3 regions of the Streptomyces sp. NBC_00096 genome follow, and region 1 is predicted to be linked to each of the others. Evidence: riboswitches for the same ligand, from Rfam matches in the RefSeq annotation. Region 1 holds a riboswitch; each other region holds the start of a gene.
The links. Region 1 has a riboswitch for thiamine pyrophosphate ahead of thiO (glycine oxidase ThiO). Riboswitches for the same ligand answer to the same signal wherever they lie in the genome.

Region 2: it holds a riboswitch for thiamine pyrophosphate, as region 1 does, so the genes downstream of both, OG904_RS06690 (thiamine ABC transporter substrate binding subunit) here and thiO (glycine oxidase ThiO) in region 1, are expected to answer to the same signal.
Region 3: it holds a riboswitch for thiamine pyrophosphate, as region 1 does, so the genes downstream of both, thiC (phosphomethylpyrimidine synthase ThiC) here and thiO (glycine oxidase ThiO) in region 1, are expected to answer to the same signal.

Annotation. Positions count from the first base shown of each region.
Region 1 covers NZ_CP108221.1:5,166,385-5,171,095, reverse strand. The annotation lists gene OG904_RS22800 (NAD(P)/FAD-dependent oxidoreductase) at 113-1,345, opposite strand; TPP riboswitch at 1,472-1,584, shown strand; gene thiO (glycine oxidase ThiO) at 1,582-2,769, shown strand; gene thiS (sulfur carrier protein ThiS) at 2,766-3,002, shown strand; gene OG904_RS22785 (thiazole synthase) at 3,008-3,802, shown strand; gene OG904_RS22780 (helix-turn-helix domain-containing protein) at 4,298-4,711, opposite strand, start outside.
Region 2 covers NZ_CP108221.1:1,631,726-1,636,436, reverse strand. The annotation lists gene frr (ribosome recycling factor) at 1-129, shown strand, start outside; gene OG904_RS06700 (phosphatidate cytidylyltransferase) at 129-1,208, shown strand; gene rlmN (23S rRNA (adenine(2503)-C(2))-methyltransferase RlmN) at 1,368-2,480, shown strand; TPP riboswitch at 2,540-2,648, shown strand; gene OG904_RS06690 (thiamine ABC transporter substrate binding subunit) at 2,733-3,833, shown strand; gene OG904_RS06685 (ABC transporter permease) at 3,893-4,711, shown strand, end outside.
Region 3 covers NZ_CP108221.1:3,273,212-3,277,922, reverse strand. The annotation lists gene OG904_RS14275 (DUF5326 family protein) at 1-217, shown strand, start outside; gene OG904_RS14270 (IclR family transcriptional regulator) at 510-1,247, shown strand; gene OG904_RS14265 (SsgA family sporulation/cell division regulator) at 1,345-1,794, shown strand; gene OG904_RS14260 (YibE/F family protein) at 1,925-3,241, opposite strand; TPP riboswitch at 3,407-3,551, shown strand; gene thiC (phosphomethylpyrimidine synthase ThiC) at 3,546-4,711, shown strand, end outside.

The DNA.
Region 1 (4,711 bases):
GCCCTAGGGGCCCGGCGGGCGGGCGGTGGTGGGGACCGGTGGGGACCGGGCCCGCCTCGGATCCCCGTCGGATCCCCGTCGGATCCCCGTCAGAGTCTCCGTCGGATCCCCGTCAGATCCCCGTCGCCTTCAGGGCGACGGCCGGGTCCGCGATCTTCGCCGGATCCACCTGCACGCCCGATTCGATCAGGCGCCGTCCCTGGGCCAGGTCGCGCGGGCGGCCCACCGCGAGGACCGCGGCCAGCCGGCCGTCCCGCAGCCAGCACACCGACCAGGTCTCGGCCGTCGGGTCGCCGCGCCACAGCAGCGTGTCCGAGTCCCCGTGGTGGCCCGCGTACTGCACGAAGCGGCCGAACTGCTCCGACCAGAAGTACGGGACCGGGTCGTAGACCTGCTCCCCGGAGCCCCCGGCCACGATGTCGGCCGCCACCACGCGCGGCCCCTGCAGCGCGTTGTCCCAGTGGTGCACCAGGAGCCGGGCCCCGTAGCGCCCCGAGGGGAACGAGGCGCAGTCCCCCACCGCGTGGACCCCGGGCACCGAGGTGCGCAGCCGCTCGTCCGCGACGACCGCGCCGTCCGGGCCGAGCTCCACGCCCGATCCCGCCAGCCAGTCCGTCGCCGGCCGGGCGCCGACGCCCACCACGACCGCCCCGGCCGACAGGCTCCGCCCGTCGGAGAGCAGGATCCGGCCCGCCTCCACGGCGGCCACCCGCGCGCCGGTCAGCAGGGAGGCGCCCGCCTGTTCGTACCAGCGCCCCATCGGCTCGGCGACCTCCGCCGGCAGCGCGCCCGCCAGGACCCGGTCGGCCGCCTCGACCACCGTCACCTCGCAGCCCGCCCCGCGCGCCGCCGTGGCGAACTCCGCGCCGATCCACCCCGCGCCGACGACCACCACCGCCGAGCCGGCCGCCAGCACGGGCCGCAGCCGGGCCGCGTCGTCGAGCGTGCGCAGCAGGTGCACGCCCGGGACGCCCTCCGCGCCGGGCAGGGTCAGCGGCCGGGCGCCCGTCGCCAGTACGAGTACCCCGTACGGGACCGGGCCGGCCTCGGTGTCCACCTCGCGGTCCGCGGCCCGCAGTCCGGTGACCTCGACCCCGAGCCGGAGCTCGATGCCGAGCTCCTCGAAGTCGACGTCGAAGGCCGAGTCCTCGGCCTTGCCGAGGAGCACCGCCTTGGACAGCGGGGGCCGGTCGTAGGGCTGGTGGGGTTCGGCGCCCAGCAGGGTGACGGGGCCGGTCCAGCCCTGTTCCCGGAGGGCGACCGCGGTCTGGACCCCGGCCATTCCGGCGCCGACGATGACGACGCCGCGCTGAAGATCTTCCGTCTGTTGCGTCTGCTCGCTCACGCGGCCCAGCCTAATCATCTGACGGTCCGTCAGGAATAGCAGGTGGGCACCGGCCGGTCACCGAGCGGGGACCGGGACCGGGGAGGCAGCCTTACCGGCTGTCGGCCACGGCGTTACTCTGGCCACCGTACCTATCGCGGGAGTCCGGGCGCACCGGGCTGAGAGGGAGGCTGGCCGGCCTCCGACCGTACGAACCTGATCCGGGTCATGCCGGCGAAGGGAGGGGCTGGACGCCCATGCATTCATCCAGGAAGAGCCGGAGTCCCGGCTACGACGTCCTCGTCATCGGGGGCGGCATCATCGGCCTGGCCACCGCCTGGCGCGCGGCCCGGCTCGGGCTGCGCACCGCACTGGCCGACCCGGCGCCCGGCGGCGGCGCCGCCCAGGTCGCGGCCGGCATGCTGGCCGCCGTCACCGAGCTGCACTACGGCGAGGAGACCCTGCTCGGGCTCAACGTCGCCTCCGCCGCCCGCTACCCGCGCTTCGCCGCCGAACTCGCCGAAGCCAGCGGCGGCATGGACATCGGCTACCGCGCCTGCGGCACCCTCGCCGTCGCCCTCGACGCCGACGACCGGCTCCACCTGCGCGAACTGCACGCCCTCCAGCGCCGCTGCGGCCTGGAATCGGAGTGGCTGACCGGCCGCGAGTGCCGCCGGCTGGAGCCGATGCTGGCTCCCGGGGTGCGCGGCGGCCTGCGCGTGGACGGCGACCACCAGGTCGACCCGCGCCGGCTCGCGGCCGCCCTGCTGGCCGCCTGCGAACGGGCCGGGGTCGTCCTGCACCGCGCGCGGGCGGCGCGGCTGCTGACCAACGCCGACCGGGCCCGCGGCGCCGTCCTCGACGATGCGGACGCCACGGAGCTGGGCGCCGACCAGGTGGTCCTGGCCGCGGGCTCGCTCAGCGGCCGGCTGGACGGGGTACCGCCGGAGGTCGTGGCCCCCGTACGCCCGGTGAAGGGGCAGGTGCTGCGGCTCGCCGTGCCGCCGTCGTACGCGCCGTTCCTGTCGCGGACCGTACGGGCCGTCGTACGCGGCAGCCAGGTCTACCTGGTGCCGCGCGAGAACGGCGAACTCGTCATCGGCGCCACCAGCGAGGAACTCGGCTGGGACACCACCGTCACCGCGGGCGGGGTCTACGAGCTCCTGCGCGACGCCCACGAACTGGTGCCCGGCATCACCGAACTCCCGCTGGTGGAGACCCGGGCCGGACTGCGACCCGGCTCCCCGGACAACGCCCCGCTGCTCGGCCCCACCGACCTCCCGGGGCTGCACCTGGCCACCGGGCACTACCGCAACGGGGTCCTGCTGACCCCGCTGACCGGGGACGTCATGGCGGAGCTGCTGACCACCGGCGAACTGCCGGAGATCGCCCGCCCCTTCACCCCGCGCCGTTTCGCCCTCACGCGTCAGGACTCGTACGCATGACCAACTCCGCCTCCGCATCCGGATCCGTCACCGTCTCCGTCTCCGTCAACGGCGAGCCGCGCGAGATCGCCGCCGGGACCATGCTCGCCGCCGTGGTCGCCACCCTCACCCAGGCCACCAAGGGGGTCGCGGCGGCCCTCAACGAGACCGTGGTGCCGCGCGGCCAGTGGTCCTGCACCGCCGTGGCCGACGGCGACCGCGTCGAGGTCCTCACCGCGGTCCAGGGAGGCTGAGCGGCATGGCCGACGACGTCTTCACCCTGGGCGGCCGGACCTTCTCCTCGCGCCTGATCATGGGCACGGGCGGGGCGCCGAGCCTGGACATCCTGGAACGGGCGCTGGTCGCGTCCGGTACGGAACTCACCACGGTCGCGATGCGGCGCCTCGACCCGACGGTCCAGGGATCGGTCCTCTCCGTCCTGACCGGGCTCGGGATCGCGGTACTGCCGAACACCGCGGGCTGCTTCACGGCGGGCGAGGCGGTGCTCACCGCCCGCCTGGCCCGGGAGGCCCTCGGCACGGACTGGATCAAGCTGGAGGTCGTCGCGGACGAGCGGACGCTCCTGCCGGACGGGGTCGAGCTGCTCGACGCCGCGGAGATCCTGGTCGACGAGGGGTTCACGGTCCTCCCCTACACGAACGACGACCCGGTGCTGGCACGGAAGCTGGAGGACGTCGGCTGTGCGGCGATCATGCCGCTGGGGTCTCCGATCGGCTCGGGCATGGGCATCCGCAACCCGCACAACTTCGAGCTGATCGTGGAGCGGGCCGGCGTGCCGGTCATCCTGGACGCGGGGGCCGGGACGGCCTCGGACGTGGCCCTGGCCATGGAACTGGGCTGCGCGGCGGTGATGCTGGCATCGGCGGTGACGCGGGCGCAGGCGCCGGTGCTGATGGCTGCGGCCATGCGGGACGCCGTCTCGGCGGGCCGCCTGGCACACCGCGCGGGCCGCATCCCCCAACGCCGCTTCGCGGACCCCTCCTCCCCCACGGAGGGCCGCGCCACCCTGGACCCGGAGCGGCCGGCGTTCTGAGGGGGCGGGTTCCCCGGGGGGGTACGGGCCCTCGTGGATGCGGGGCCCTCGCCCCCTCGAGCCCCACCCCGGCCCGGTGGCTGCCCACCGCCCCCTTCGGCGCCCGGGCGGGGCCGGGGGAAGGGCGGCACCCGGGCCGGCCGGAAGCGAAGGAGGGTTTGGGGTTTTCCGTCAGCCTCATCGTCCTTCCGTGGCGGGCCGGCCTGTCAAGGGCGCTCACTGCGTTCGCGTCGCTACGCGACGGCCTTCGGCCGCCCTTGACAGACCGGCCCGCCACGGAAAAACGAAGACTGGCGGAAAACCCCAAAAGAACGGGCCGGTCAGAAGGACACGGACGGGCCCATCAGGGACGTCCGACCCCGCTACGCGTAAGGGCAGGCCCCGGCCCGGGCGGCCATGCGGCCCAGTCGGAGACCACGCGCGCATCAGATCGCTACACGCTTCCCACCCGTGGCGTCCGCGGCCCGTCTGGGGCTGATGCCTCGATCCCCGATCTCACGGCGCGGTGCGGTGCGGTGCGGTGCGGAGATTGCGTCCGTTGACCGAGTGCCGCCGCGTCGTGGCGGTCATGCGAGGCTGTCCGTGCGCTCTGAGATTGAAGTCGTTGCGGTTCTCGCCCAGCAGACTGGCAACGCCTCGGGCGGCTTCGATCTGCTGCCGTGTCGAGGCCCTCTCACCCGACGGGCGTGCACGAGTGCCCAGCACGGAGAGGTGTTGAGGTGTGGGCTCGTTGTTCTCGACGTGCTGCAGGAGGGCGCTGACCGCCGTGGCGGCCAGGCGCTTCAGATGAACGAAGGGGTGGCAGAGGCGGTAGATCCCGGCGAAGACGCCGAGGGTAAGGGAATCCGGCCTGAAGTCCTGGCGAGGGTTCAGGAGAACATCGAGCGCAGAGTGCCCGGAGAGCACCAT
Region 2 (4,711 bases), 3.5 Mb from region 1:
AAGGACAAGGAAGCCGGCGAGGACGAGGTGCGCCGTGCCGAGAAGGAGCTCGACGACACCACCGCGAAGTACGTCGCTCAGGTGGACGAGCTGCTCAAGCACAAGGAAGCCGAGCTCCTCGAAGTCTGATGAACGACTCTTCCTGGCAGCCGGAGCCGGTTCCGGCGGGTCCCGCATACGATGCGCAGGTGGGCCCGCACACTCGGCCCATGCCCATCGTGCCCGATGCCGCCGGCCGTGACTTCGACGACCGGGAAGCACGCGATCGGGGGGCCGCCGCTGACGGCGGCTCCCTCTTCCGCGCCGATACGCCGCCGCAGGAGCCCATGCCCAGCCCCCCGCCGACCCCGCCTTCACAGGCACCGCAGGACGCCTCGCCCCCGCCGCAGAAGAAGCGTGCGGGGCGGGATCTGCGTGCCGCAATAGGGGTGGGCGTGGGCCTCGGCGCGGTGATCTTCGCCTCGCTGTTCATCGTCAAGGCGGTCTTCGTCGGCGTCGTCGTCGTGGCGGTCGTCGTGGGCCTGTGGGAGCTCACCTCCCGGCTCCAGGAGAAGAAGGGCATCAAGGCCCCGCTGGTCCCGCTCGCGATCGGCGGCGCGGCGATGGTCATCGCCGGGTACGTCCGCGGGGCCGAGGGCACCTGGGTGGCGATGGCCCTGACGGCCCTCGCGGTCCTGGTCTGGCGGATGACGGAACCGCCCGAGGACTACCTCAAGGACGTCACGGCCGGTGTCTTCGCGGCGTTCTACGTGCCGTTCCTGGCCACGTTCGTCACGATGCTGCTCACCGCGGACGACGGTCCGCAGCGGGTGGTCACCTTCCTGGTCCTGACCGTGGTCAGCGATACCGGGGCCTACGCGGTGGGCTGGCGCTTCGGCAAGACCAAGCTCGCCCCGCGCATCAGCCCCGGGAAGACCCGTGAGGGGCTCTTCGGGGCGGTGGCCTTCGCGATGGGCGCCGGCGCGCTGTGCATGGAGTTCCTGATCGACGGGGGCGTCTGGTGGCAGGGCCTGGTGCTCGGCTTCGCCGTCGCGGTCAGCGCCACCCTCGGTGACCTCGGGGAGTCCATGATCAAGCGCGACCTCGGGATCAAGGACATGGGCACCCTGCTGCCGGGCCACGGCGGCATCATGGACCGGCTGGACTCGCTGCTTCCGACGGCCCCGGTGGTCTGGCTGCTGCTCGCCGCGTTCGTCGGCACCGGCTGACACGGCCGGGCGCAGCCGCCGGCCGGCCGGCTTCTCATCGGGACGGTCCCGTCCGGGTGGGCGGCGTACGACGAAAGGCCCCGGTCCGGCCGGGGCGGTTACTCTTGAAGGGCGCGCTGCTTCTGCGGCGCGCCTTTCGTCTTACAAGGAGTACCTGCCATGGCCCGCCCTGTTCCGGGAGAGCTCACTTTCGTCGCCCCCCGTGGAGCGAAGAAGCCGCCCCGGCACCTCGCCGACCTCACCCCCGAGGAGCGCCGGGAGGCCGTCGCCGCGATCGGTGAGAAGCCGTTCCGGGCCAAGCAGCTCTCGCAGCACTACTTCGCCCGGTACGCGCACGACCCGGCCGAGTGGACCGACATCCCGGCAGGCTCCCGCGAGAAGCTCCGCGACGAGCTGCTGCCTGACCTGATGAACGTCATCCGCCACATCTCGTGCGACGACGACACCACCCGCAAGACCCTGTGGAAGCTGCACGACGGCACGCTCGTCGAGTCCGTGCTGATGCGCTACCCCGACCGGGTCACGATGTGCATCTCCTCACAGGCCGGCTGCGGCATGAACTGCCCGTTCTGCGCCACCGGCCAGGCGGGTCTCGACCGCAACCTGTCCACCGCCGAGATCGTGCACCAGATCGTCGACGGCATGCGCGCCCTGCGCGACGGCGAGGTCCCGGGCGGGCCGGCCCGGCTCTCGAACATCGTCTTCATGGGCATGGGCGAGCCGCTCGCCAACTACAACCGCGTCGTCGGCGCCATCCGCCGCCTCACCGACCCGGAGCCCGACGGCCTGGGCCTGTCCCAGCGCGGGATCACCGTCTCCACCGTCGGCCTGGTCCCGGCCATGCTGCGCTTCGCCGACGAGGGCTTCAAGTGCCGTCTCGCGGTCTCGCTGCACGCGCCGGACGACGAGCTGCGCGACACCCTGGTCCCCGTGAACACCCGCTGGAACGTCCGCGAGGTGCTCGGCGCGGCCTGGGAGTACGCGGAGAAGTCGGGCCGCCGCATCTCCATCGAGTACGCCCTGATCCGCGACATCAACGACCAGGCCTGGCGCGGTGACCTGCTCGGCAAGCTGCTCAAGGGCAAGCGCGTACACGTCAACCTGATCCCGCTGAACCCGACGCCGGGCTCGAAGTGGACCGCTTCGCGGCCCGAGGACGAGAAGGCGTTCGTGGACGCCATCGCCCGCCACGGCGTGCCGGTGACCGTACGCGACACCCGTGGTCAGGAGATCGACGGCGCGTGCGGCCAGCTCGCCGCCTCGGAGCGCTGATTTTCGCCAGTTGAGGTTCACAATCGGCCACGGGGTACCCTGTGGCCGAACCAATTTCATATTTCCGACAGGGGAGCGCCACAGCGCTGAGAGTGCGGTATCCGTCACCGCAGACCCTCTGAACCTCGCCCCGGTCATTCGGGGTAGGAAGTTCGGTCACCACTCAAGCTGTTGCGCCCTGCCCGGCGTCCGCTCCGCAGAGCGCCGGGCGGGGCCGCGTCTTCTCCTGGACATCCCAGGAGGAATGCACCAATGAGCACCACCAAGAAGCTGGCGGGCGTCGCGCTCGCGGCCGCACTCGGCGTCACCACGCTCAGTGCTTGCGGCGGCGGCGACGCCAAGGACAAGTCCGCGGGCGCGAGCGACGCCCCGAAGTCCAAGACGATCACCCTCGTCTCGCACGACTCCTTCAACGTGACCGACGCGGTCCTCAAGGAGTTCGAGCAGCAGAGCGGCTACACCGTCAAGGTCCTGAAGTCGGGCGACGCGGGCGCGGCGCTGAACCAGGAGATCCTCACCAAGGGCTCCCCGCGCGGCGACGTCTTCTTCGGCGTGGACAACACGCTCCTCTCCCGTGCCCTCGACAACGGCATCTTCACGCCGTACGAGGCCAAGGGGCTGGCCGACGTGAAGCCCGAGTTCGTCCTCGACAAGGAGCACCGGGTCACCCCGGTCGACTCCGGCGACATCTGCGTCAACTACGACAAGGCCTACTTCGCCGACAAGAAGATCGCCCCGCCGCAGACGCTGGACGACCTGATCAAGCCGGAGTACAAGAACCTGCTGGTCACCGAGAACGCCGCGACCTCCTCGCCCGGCCTCGGCTTCCTCCTCGCCTCCGTCGGCAAGTACGGCGACGACGGCTGGAAGGACTACTGGAGCAAGCTCAAGGCCAACGGCGTCGAGGTCGTCGACGGCTGGGAGCAGGCCTACAACGAGCGCTTCTCCGGCTCGGCGGGCGGCAAGAAGGCCAAGGGCGACCGCCCGCTGGTCGTCTCCTACGCCTCCAGCCCGCCGGTCGAGGTGCTCTACGGCGAGCCGCAGCCGGCCGAGGCCCCGACGGGCGTCGCGACCGGTACCTGCTTCCGCCAGACCGAGTTCGCGGGTCTGCTCAAGGGCGCGAAGAACGAGGAGGGCGGCAAGGCGCTCCTGGACTTCCTGATCTCCAAGAAGTTCCAGGAGGACATGCCGCTCCAGATGTTCGTGAACCCCGTGACCAAGGACGCGAAGCTGCCGGAGCTGTTCACCAAGCACGGCGTGGTGATCGAGAAGCCGGAGACGGTCGCCCCGGAGGCCATCGCCAAGAACCGTGACCAGTGGGTCAAGGCGTGGTCGACGCTCGTCGTCAAGTAGCACCGGTGGGCAAGGTTTCGAAGGAGCGCGGGCGGGCCACGGTGGTCAGGCTCGGTCTGATGGCCGTACCGCTCGCCTTCTTCGGGCTGTTCTTCGCCTACCCCGTCGCCGCGATCGTCGGGCGCGGGCTCAAGACCGACACCGGCTGGCAGTTCGGCCGGATCGGCGAGGTACTGGCCCGGCCCGACATCCGCGAGGTGCTCTGGTTCACCACCTGGCAGGCGCTCGCGTCGACGGCGCTCACGCTCCTGATCGCACTCCCCGGCGCGTACGTCTTCGCGCGCTTCGAGTTCCCCGGCAAACAGCTGCTGCGGGCGCTCGTGACGGTGCCGTTCGTGCTGCCGACCGTCGTGGTCGGCACCGCCTTCCTGGCACTCGTAGGGCGCGGCGGTCTGCTGGACGAGGTGTGGGGGATCCGCCTCGACACGACCGTCTGGGCGATCCTGCTCGCGCACGTCTTCTTCAACTACGCCGTCGTCATCCGCACGGTCGGCGGGCTGTGGGCGCAGCTGGACCCGCGCCAGGAGGAGGCCGCCCGGGTGCTGGGCGCCGGGCGGTTCGCCGCCTGGCGGCGGGTGACGCTGCCCGCGCTGGTCCCGGCGGTGGCCGCCGCCTCGCTGATGGTGTTCCTGTTCACCTTCTCCTCCTTCGGCGTCGTGCAGATCCTGGGCGGGCCCGCGTACTCCACCCTGGAGGTGGAGGTCTACCGGCAGACCGCCCAGCTCCTGGACCTGCCGACGGCCGCCGTGCTGACGATGGTGCAGTTCGTGGCGATCGGCGCGATCCTCGGCGTGCACTCCTGGACCGTGCGCAAGCGGGAGGCGGCGCTGCGGCTCGTGGACCCGGCCCGCACCGCGCACCGGCCGCGCGGCTGGGCC
Region 3 (4,711 bases), 1.9 Mb from region 1:
CCGAGGGATATTCGAGGGCATGCCGTGGTGGGTCAAGTGGGTCGCCGTTCCGCTGCTGGTGCTCCTCGTCTTCGGCGGTGTGATCACCAGCATCCTGGCCGCACTGATCGGCTTCGTCTTCAAGGCGTTGCTCCTCGTGGCCCTCGTCGGTGGCCTGATCTTCATCGTCAAGAAGTTCACCGGCCGCGGGTCGAAGTCCTCCGCCGGAGAGTGGTAGAACTGGCGCAACCCGGGCAAGAGCGTGATTAACCCAGCTGAGGGAACGTGAGGCGCTAAACCGCTCACAGCCCGGGAATCGGCGGATAGAGTGGCAATCTGTGCCGTTCCCTGGGCACCGAAAGCCGGTACTGCCGCCCTGACCTGCGGTTCTCTCAAACAGCCGCCGAGCACGACCCCCAGGATTCACGGCACACGCGGGGGCGGCCCCCGCAGGGCGGGCCCCCCCAAGGCTCGCCGCCACGCCTGGGGGTGAGCTTTTGTCTTCGGTTCACAACGCCGGTGTGCCGACGCTGATCGGCTCGGTGCAGCGGGCGCTGAGGCTGCTCGAAGCGGTGGGTTCACATAGTGAGGGAGCCCCGGCGAAACAACTGGCGCGCGAGGCCGGGCTCCCGCTTCCCACCGCGTACCACCTGCTCCGCACCCTGACGCACGAGGGCTATCTGCGACGGGAGAGCGGGGTCTTCGTCCTGGGGGACGCCGCGGGCCGGCTGGCCGGTGGGGGGCTTCAGCAGAAACGTCGCAGCATGATCCTCGACTCCCTCGCGCACTTCCGCGACGCGGTCGGGGCCCCCGTCTACTTCGCCGTCTACCGCGAGGGTGAAATCGAGGTCGTGGGTGTCTCGGACACTCCGGCCAATCCGGCCTGCGAGGAGTGGGCCGATTTCCGCGAGACCGGCCACGCGCACGCCATCGGGCAGTGCCTGCTCGGCCAGCTCGACGAGAAGACGCGCAGGGACTACTACGACCGTCATCCGGTCGAGTCCATCACCGCCTACACCGTGACGGATCAGCGGGCTCTGGAGCAGCGGATCGGCTCCATGGAGCGGATGCAGCCGGTGACCGAGCGGCAGGAATACGCTCTGGGAACGGTGTGCGCGGCCATCCCCATCACCGCCGGCGACACCGCCGCGACGATGGCGATTTCTCTCCCCCTGCACCAGGAAAACCGATTGCTGTATGCGGTCGATCGGCTACGGAGTGAAGTAGGCGCGCTGTTGAGCACCCTCTCGTTCTCTATCAGTATCTGAAAACTCACTCCTTGTGATCTGCAAGCGCTTCCACCACTCTTGTCAAGAGGGCCTTGGGGGATCATTCCTGGCCACTTCCACTACAGCGGGGTAGGCAATGCGCGAGTCGGTACAGGCAGAGGTCATGATGAGCTTCCTCGTTTCCGAGGAGCTCTCGTTCCGGATCCCGGTGGAACTCCGGTACGACGCTCGTGACCCCTACGCAGTCCGCCTGACCTTCCACCTTCCCGGAGATGCGCCCGTGACCTGGGCGTTCGGCCGGGAACTCCTTCTGGACGGCATCAACAAGCCGTGCGGAGACGGTGATGTCCACATCGCCCCGACCGATCCGGAGGAGCTGTCCGATGTCCACATCCGGCTGCAAGTAGGCGCAGACCGGGCTCTCTTCCGCGCGAGCGCGGCGCCGCTCGTCGCGTTCCTCGACCGTACCGACCGGATCGTTCCGCTCGGCCAGGAGCGCAACCTCGGAGACTTCGAGGAGAACCTCGACGAGGCGCTCGACAAGATCCTCGCCGAATCGCAGCAGAACGAGCAGAACGCGGGCTGAGCGAAGTCCGGCCACCGCACCGGACGTACGCACCACGGCTCAGCGTGCCGACGCGCTGAGCGCTCCACTTTGCCCCCTTCACGACCGGCCGTGCGCGCGCCCTGACCAGTCGCGCCCGCCGGTCGGCCGTTCAGCGCTTGCGCCGCCGGCCCCGGCCGCCACGGAGCGGCCCCGCGGCCGGGGTGGCCGCCGGGGAATCCGTACGGTCGGCGGAGACCACCAGCGCGGCCAGCGCCGTCGTCACGGGTACCGAGGCGACCAGTCCGATCGATCCCACGAGGGTCCGTACGATCTCCTCCGCGACCAGCTCGCTGTTGGCCACCGAACCCATGCTGCTGTTGGCGATCGAGAACAGCAGGAGGAGCGGCAGCGCGGCGCCCGCGTAGGCCAGTACCAGGGTGTTCACCACCGAGGCGATGTGGTCGCGCCCGATGCGGATGCCCGCCCGGTACAGGCCGCGCGGTCCCATCGTCGGGTCGGCCTGGTGGAGTTCCCATACCGCTGAGGTCTGAGTGACGGTCACATCGTCGAGTACGCCCAGCGATCCGATGATCACACCTGCAAGCAGCAAACCGCTCATGTCGATGTTCGGGTAGAGCCCGTGGATCAGCCCGGTGTTGTCGTCCGTGTTGCCGCTGAGGAAGGCCCAGCCGATGAACAGCGAGCCCAGCAGGCCGATCAGCAGCAGCGAGACGAGCGTGCCGAGGACCGCGACCGAGGTGCGGGCCGTCAGCCCGTGGCACATGTAGAGGGCGATCAGCATGATCGCGCTGGCCCCGACCACGGCGACGACCAGCGGATTCGACCCCTGCAGGATGGCGGGGAGGATGAAGAGGGTCAGTACGGCGAAGCTGACGGCGAGGGCGATGAGCGCGAACAGCCCGCGCATCCGCCCGACGAGGACGACCGCGAGGGCGAAGATCCCGGCCAGCAGGGCCATCGGCAGCTTGCGGTTCACGTCGATCACGGAGTACTGGAGGTCCCGGGGCGCGTCCGGCGCGTAGGCCACCACCACTTCCTGGCCGTTCGTCAACTGCCGTGGTGCGCCCGGCTGGACGATCTCGGTGAACTTGCGGCCCTTGTCGGGTCCGGTGCCGACCTCGATGGTGGCCTTCTTGCACTCGCCGGTCTGCGAGGCCACGGCCTCGCGCCCTTCGGGCGTGGAGGTGTCGCCGGTGGCCGGCACCTGCGCGGCGTTCACGGATTTGCAGTCGACCTGCTGGAGCGCGACGACCTTTCCCTGCTGGGTCTGGCGGTCGAAGCCCACCCCGGTGCGCTCGTGGGCCGGGGCGCCACCGGGCCAGAGCACCGCCATGCCGATCACGACGGCGGCGGCGAAGGGGATCAGTACCGCCGCGATCACCTTCCGCAGGTGCTTCGAGACCGGGGCGGCCGGGCCGTGGCTGTGCGAATGCCCGTGGGAGTGCCCGGGAGACTGGCCGGGCAAGTGCTCTGGCGAGTGCCCGGGGTCCGTGTGTGCGTGGCCGGTGTGACCAGCGTGATCCGTGGGTTCGGTGGGGGGCTGCGGCGAGGACGTCACCGGCCGATCATCGCAACAGATGAGGGGGCCCACTGTTCAGCACGCCACAGATGACGCTAGCGTGGGGGCTACTTTGCACAACGCGGGAGCTCGGAGCACCGGGCTGAGAGGGCGCTGATCACCGTTCGCATTCGAATATGCGTACGGGAGGAGGCTGCGTCGACCGCCGAACCTGTTACCGGGTAATGCCGGCGTAGGGAGATTAGGTCTCATGACCATTCAGGATGCACGCACGCCTGCCGTCAGCCAGGACGCCGATGGCCAGACCGAGCGCCAGCCCGGCTGGCACAAGGGGTACGTGGCAGGCTCCCGCCCCGACATCCGGGTGCCGGTTCGCCAGGTCCACCTCACCAACGGCAAGGACGTGACGCTGTACGACACGTCCGGTCCGTACACCGACCCGCAGATCGAGACCGACGTCCGCCGGGGCCTGCCGCCGCTGCGCGAGAACTGGATCATCAGCCGCGGTGACACCGAGGAGTACGCGGGCCGTCCCGCGCGCCCCGAGGACGACGGCATCAAGCACACCTCGCCGCGCGGCGGCCTCAAGAACCTCGACGCCGTCTTCCCGGGCCGTCCGCGCCAGCCCCGCCGGGGCCGTGGCGGCGCCGCCGTCACGCAGCTCGCGTACGCCCGCCGGGGCGAGATCACCCCGGAGATGGAGTACGTCGCGATCCGCGAGAACGTCTCCCCCGAGGTCGTCCGCGAGGAGATCGCCGCAGGTCGCGCGGTCATGCCGGTGAACGTGAACCACCCCGAGATCGAGCCGATGATCATCGGCAAGCGGTTCCTGGTGAAGGTCAACGCCAACATCGGCAACTCCGCCGTCACCTCCTCGATCGAGGAGGAGGTGGACAAGATGACCTGGGCGACCAAGTGGGGTGCCGACACGGTCATGGACCTCTCGACCGGCCGCAACATCCACACCACCCGCGAGTGGGTGCTGCGCAACTCCCCCGTGCCGATCGGCACCGTGCCGCTGTACCAGGCGCTGGAGAAGGTCGACGGCCGCGCCGAGGACCTGACCTGGGAGATCTACAAGGACACGGTCATCGAGCAGGCCGAGCAGGGCGTGGACTACATGACGGTCCACGCCGGCGTGCTGCTGTCGTACGTGCCGCTGACTGCGCGCCGCAAGACGGGCATCGTCTCTCGCGGTGGCTCGATCATGGCCGCCTGGTGCCTGGCGCACCACAAGGAGAACTTCCTCTACACGAACTTCGAGGAGCTCTGCGAGATCCTCGCGACGTACGACGTCACGTACTCGCTGGGCGACGGCCTGCGCCCCGGCTCCATCGCGGACGCCAACGACGCGGCGCAGTTCGCGGAGCTGAAGACGCTGGGCGAGCTGAACACGATCGCCAAGCGGTACAACGT